2 regions of the Exiguobacterium sp. RM11 genome follow, and region 2 is predicted to be linked to the other one. Evidence: a T-box and tRNA genes for the amino acid it is inferred to sense, from the RefSeq annotation. Region 2 holds a T-box; the other holds one or more tRNA genes.
The links. A T-box is a leader RNA that pairs with one kind of tRNA and senses whether it is charged. The one in region 2 lies ahead of argS (arginine--tRNA ligase), so its partner is inferred to be a tRNA-Arg.
Positions count from the first base shown of each region.

Region 1: it has a tRNA-Arg gene. The T-box ahead of argS (arginine--tRNA ligase) is inferred to sense a tRNA for this amino acid. The anticodon was not compared.

Region 1 is NZ_CM187558.1:826,684-829,807, forward strand. Features, by position in the region: gene AC5LIL_RS04385 (MerR family transcriptional regulator) at 1-416, shown strand, start outside; gene clpP (ATP-dependent Clp endopeptidase proteolytic subunit ClpP) at 460-1,035, opposite strand; tRNA gene AC5LIL_RS04395 (tRNA-Arg) at 1,187-1,259, opposite strand; gene AC5LIL_RS04400 (RNA polymerase factor sigma-54) at 1,378-2,523, shown strand; gene AC5LIL_RS04405 (glutaredoxin family protein) at 2,529-2,786, shown strand; gene AC5LIL_RS04410 (sugar-binding transcriptional regulator) at 2,896-3,124, shown strand, end outside.
Region 2 is NZ_CM187558.1:2,543,936-2,547,059, reverse strand. Features, by position in the region: gene AC5LIL_RS13310 (GGDEF domain-containing protein) at 1-947, opposite strand, end outside; T-box leader at 1,102-1,313, shown strand; gene argS (arginine--tRNA ligase) at 1,372-3,054, shown strand; gene AC5LIL_RS13300 (hypothetical protein) at 3,111-3,124, opposite strand, start outside.

The DNA of each region.
Region 1 (3,124 bases), 1.1 Mb from region 2:
TTCGGTCGATGCAGTCAGGAGGGAATGACATGAACATTCGATACGAAACATTGCGTGAACCGATTACAGTCTACGGATACGCGAGTACGTTAGAGGACATCCCACGCGTGTGGGCCAGACTCCAACCAGAATTGACGACGGATGAGTCATACGGCGTCTGCCTACCGCATGAGAACGGCTATGTGGCTGGCATGACGAAGCCTGTGAGTGGGGAAGGATCGCGACAAGTCGAACTGACCGAAGGGAACTATATCGTCGCGACGGTCGAAGGGGGTATCCCGATGATTCCTACGACGTACGAACAACTGTTAAACGTTCCAGACGTGATGCTTCGCGACGCCGTCGACTTTGAACGTTATATTCACGGTCAAGGCGGAGAGGACGACATGATTGAAGTCTGGATGCCCATCGAATAGAAAAAGACGTTTCCCGATTGATCGGGAAACGTCTTTTGTATGATTAGCGTGTCATGACTTTGTCGATGAGACCGTAGTCTTTCGCTTGGTCAGCTGCCATGAAGTAGTCACGCTCTGTGTCGCGCTCGATGACTTCAAGTGGCTGTCCAGTGTTCTCTGCCATGATTTGGTTCAATTTCTCACGCATTTTGATGATGCGTTCTGCGTGAATCTTAATGTCTGACGCTTGGCCTTGTGTGCCGCCGAGCGGTTGGTGAATCATGATTTCTGCGTTCGGAAGTGCGAAGCGTTTTCCTTTTTCACCGGCTTGGAGCAAGAAGGCACCCATCGATGCAGCCATTCCGATACAAATCGTCGACACGTTCGGCTTGATGAAGTTCATCGTGTCGTAAATCGCCATGCCCGCTGTGATCGAACCACCTGGGCTGTTGATGTAGAGCGAGATGTCCTTTTCTGGATCCTCAGCTGCGAGGAAGAGAAGCTGTGCGACGATTGAGTTCGCGACGTTGTCGTCAATCGCACTTCCGAGAAGGATGATACGGTCTTTGAGCAAGCGTGAGTAGATGTCGTACGCGCGCTCCCCACGGCCTGTCTGTTCGATAACTGTTGGAATTAACATTGAATCTGCCTCCTTTATGTAGGTTGTAAGTTCATCATACCTGTATAGTCAATGTTGGTCAAACGATAGTCATCGTTTTTCACCTATTCCACGATTTTCGCGTCCTGAAACGAAAAAGAGGCCAGGCAATCTGCCTGACCTCTACATCTGATACACCCGGAGAGATTCGAACTCCCGACACCTGGCACCGGAAACCAGTGCTCTATCCCCTGAGCTACGGGTGCATGTGTGTGACACGAATTTATTATACATTTGTTTTATTGAAAAAGCAATCCTGTTCATTATCCTTTTTTGAGCGCAAGCGGAGCGGGTTCGTTACAATAGAGAAGAGGGGGGAGAACGATGCAACGGCAAGAACAAAAACAGGTACAACAGCAACAGATGACGCAAGACCTTGTGCAACGGCTACCGGTGCTCGAGGCGGACCGTCTGGCGCTCTCGTTTCGTCTCGCACGTCTGGCGCGCCATAATCCAAACATTCATATCGGGAGCGGGGATCTCGGATGGGTAGCGGATGCGGCGAGCGCGTTCGAAGAGAAGCTGTTCACCCAGATTCGAGAAGGAAGCGGCAGCGACTCGGAGAAAGAGCTGAGACGGCAACTCGTCTTGTTGCTCGACCATCGAGGATTATTGCCGGATACGAATGAGGTGTTGGCGGAGCGGTTCGGTGTCGACGTGACTCAAATCGAACAGGCGAGACAGGCACTCTTATTTCTTGAACCGACGGGAATCGGGGCGAGAACGGAACGAGAGTGTCAGTACCGCCATGCAATTGAACATGAGGACCCACGCGTCGTCGATGTATTTGATGCGATTGAGAGTGGCGTGAGCCAAAAACAGATGGCGAGCGTGCTCGCGATTTCAGATGAAGAGCTCGCCCGTTTAGAGCGAATTGTCGCGACACTACCAAAACGTCCATTATTATATGAAGAAACGGGTCACGTCTTCCCGGAAGTCGAAGTACGTTACGAAGATGGAGAGCTTGTCACGACGTGGTTCAGTCCGGAACTTGACGCAACACGAGTTGGGAATGACCGTGAGGCGAAATGGTGGACGACGTCCCTTGCGATGCGGAACGAGACGTTACGTGAGATATGGGCTGTCATCGCGTCACGTCAGACCGAGTGGTTGAAAGGTGAACTCGTCCTCAATCCGCTGACCCGTCGGACCGTCGCGCAACAAATCGGCAAGCACGAATCGACGGTCGGACGTGCCATCCAAGGGAAGTTCGCGAAGACCGAGGGCGGGATCATGGAATGGAAACACTTTTTCGTAAGGTCGACGAGTCATGGGCATTCGCCGTTCATGATCAAGCGGACGCTCGCAGAACTGATTCAACGGGAGAAGGCCCCGCAAAGTGATCAGGCACTCGCGGACGAACTCGCCCGATACGGCTATCCAGTGACGAGACGGACCGTGACGAATTATCGGGAAGAACTCGGATTCGGCAACTCACGTGAGCGTGAGCGGCAGTTATGGAAGGGATGACGAAAATGAAACTAACTTTATATAAACGTGACAATTGTTCGCTCTGTGACGAGGCGCTTGTCATGCTCGAATGGCTACAGGAGGATTATCCGATCGAACTCGAACAGATTGATATTACGGGAGATGAGGATCTCGAGGCGAAGTACCTCTTCGAAATCCCCGTTCTCATACATGAAGGAGAAGTCATCAGTCAAGGGCGATATGATGACAACAAAGTTGAAGATTTTGTTAAGTATACGCTTACATCGAAAAAAAACGTTTGAAGGGGTTGCCAGACGGAAAAGTGATTGATAAGATGAACTCGTAGCGGTGGGACGCAAATAAAAAAGTGGGACAAAAATTGTCCACACTGAAAGTCGAGGGGGTAAGAGCATGATCCAGCAACTGATTCACGTTCAGAAGCAAATTGTCCCTGACCTGCTCGATACGCTCCGACATCGTTACGATATCTTACACTATGTCCGCTTGATGCAGCCGATTGGCCGCAGGACACTCGCAACGAGTTTGGGACTGACCGAACGGGTACTCAGACGAGAAGTCGACTTTTTGAAAGACCAAGGTCTTCTTTACGTCGCTACTCAAGGAATTTCCCTCAGTGAGA
Region 2 (3,124 bases):
TCATAGTCGAGGACTTGCTCGATTGGCTGACTCATGTCAAGCAACGTAAAGACGATGGGTCGATCGATGGGCTGTCGCGTCTTTAAATCAAAGTACAGGGTGCGTTCAAACAATTTAAACTCGACATACCCTTCATCATAATGATTCAGCTGTTCGCATTGACTTAAAAATACTTCGATGGCTTGCGCCTCGCTCTGTGACAAGGAAACGGCCTCTTTCGCTTCATCGTATTGCTCAATCAAAGATTTGAATGCATCTTGTCGCTCTTTTTGAATGAGGAGACGTTTAATAAAGAATGTCAACGCAGCGGCGATGCTACTGACGACGAGTAAGTTGGTCTCTCGGAAAAACGCTGCCGCTAAGATGAAAATCAAACTGACGACGTACGTGTAGAAGGCAATCTTCATAAAGTCGCTTAAAGCGATGTCGACGCGGAACCACCATTTCACCTGATATTTTTGGAATACCGTGTTTAAGAAGATGGCAAGGAACAGTCCGGCAAGCGGCACGAACGAATCTTGCGAATAAAAGTCGAGACCGGTCTCCCCACCGAGGGCGAGATAAACCGCTGCCGGGATGACAATCTCTAAGTACGCCGTAATGGCATTCCACGGATACGTGAAGCGGAAGCGACGGATGGCGACTTTCGGTTTCAAATTGGCGAATTGAAAGACGAACAACCCGATTTGGTTGACGATGAGTGCTGTTTCAAATCCAAAGAATAAAAATAAAATTAAGACGATACTTTCAGAAAATGTGAAGTACACACCTTTGACTTCGATCGAGTCGAGTTGAAAAATGATGACAAGCAATGAAATTAAAATAAACGACAACGGATCGATCGTTGGGGCGTGTAGGACATCCAATGCGAATAATGCGATGGTGAAGATGAATAAAGCACTCCATATACTCCAACCGAGCACGGACATCTTACGAAAGTGGTTCATGCGTTCCCTCCTAGCATGGGACATTTCAAGATCTAATAGTAAAGATTCGTCACGATTTCGTGTGAGTCCTGCTTCTGTTCCATGATGCTTGAATTCTAGCATTGAGTATACACGGAATATCCTCTATAATGAAATTGCTTTTCAACCGCATAGACGAATGTCGATGAAAAAGAGAGTAACGATAGTTTGGTCAACAAAGCGACCTGGGGATTGGTGAGAGCCTAGGCTGACAAACGTCGCGAAACGCACTTTTGAGATGCTATCCGAAACGAGAGTAGGCATAGCCGGAGGGAACCGTTATCACCATAAAGCGGTCTGCGTCATGCAGGCAAGAAGAGTGGTACCGCGGGAATTCCCGTCTCTTTGCATCTATGCAAAGGGCGTTTTTTTTATGAGTTGTGATACGAAGAAGGAGGACATACAAATGAGTTATGAACGCAAGTACGCAGAAGCGTTAGCACGTGTCATCGGAGACGAGCTCACGATTGACCAGATTGAAGCATTGATTGAGAAGCCAAAACACGAGGCACACGGTGACCTCGCGTTCCCATGTTTCCAATTGGCGAAAGCTTATCGTAAAGCACCTGTCATGATTGCGACAGATATCGCAAACGACTTGAATGATGAACTGTTCACAAAAGTCGAGGCGGCAGGACCTTACGTCAACGTCTTCTTGAGCCGTGACGTCGTGTCAAAAGAAATCATCAACATGGTACTCGATGAGAAGTCAGAGTACGCGACACATGCAACACGTAATGAAACGATTGTGACGGACTTCTCGTCACCAAACATTGCCAAGCCGTTCTCGATGGGTCACTTACGTTCGACGGTGATTGGGAATGCGATCAACCAAATCGCACGCAAAAACGGATATGACGTCGTCGGCGTCAACCACCTTGGAGACTGGGGTACTCAGTTCGGGAAATTGATGGTTGCCTACAAGAAGTGGGGCGATGAGGAAGCGGTACGCGCCAATCCAATTGCAGAACTCTTGAAATTATATGTTCACTTCCACGAAGAAGCGAAGACACAGCCGGAACTCGAAGACGAGGGTCGTGCCTGGTTCAAGAAGCTTGAAGACGGCGATGCGGAAGCGACAGAGCTTTGGCAATGGTTCCGTGACGAGTCACTTAAAGAGTTCCAAAAAGTATACGACCTCCTCGGTGTGAAATTCGAGAGCTTCAATGGTGAGGCATTCTACAATGATAAGATGGGACGCGTCGTCGAGATGCTCGAAGAAAAAAATCTCTTAGTCGAAAGTGAAGGCGCGATGGTCGTCTCGCTCGAAGAAGAGAATTTGCCACCATGCCTAATCAAGAAGAAAGATGGCGCGACATTGTATGCGACACGCGACTTGGCAGCAGCGATTTATCGCTACGAGACGTACAACTTCGTGCAAGCGAACTATGTCGTCGGTGGCGAACAGGCGCTACACTTCAAACAACTCTTCTCGGTTCTTCGTAAGCTCGGCTACGACTTCGTCGATGGCATGCATCACGTACCGTTCGGCTTGATCTTGCAAGAAGGGAAGAAGATGTCGACACGCAAAGGTCGCATCGTTCTTCTTGAGGAAGTGTTGAAAGAAGCAATCGAAAAAGCACAAGCGAACATCGAACAGAAGAATCCGGACCTTGCGAACGCAGAAGACGTCGCACGCATGGTCGGTGTCGGAGCGGTCGTCTTCCACGACTTGAAGAACGAACGCATCAACAACATCGAATTCGATCTCGACAGCATGCTCAAGTTTGAAGGGGAGACAGGACCTTACGTTCAATACACGAATGCTCGTGCGAACTCACTCCTCCGTAAAGGGAACTACGATGGCTCACCGTTCACTGGTGCAGATGATGACTACTCATGGAGTGTCGTCACGATGCTCAACGCGTTCCCGCACGTCATCACACGTGCGCATGAACGCCGCGAACCATCCATCATCAGCCGCTACGTACTTGACCTCGCGCAAGCGTTCAACAAGTATTACGGTCATGTCCGCGTCTTAGAAGAAGATGCAGGCAAACAATCGCGTCTCGCACTCGTGAAGGCAGTGACGCTCGTATTGACGGAAGGACTCCGCTTACTCGGTGTCGAAGCTCCGGAAGAAATGTAAGCTATACAAAAAAGGACCTCATTCGCTGAGGTCCTTTTGATTTAGCAACTTTAAAATTAAAAGTCAGAGA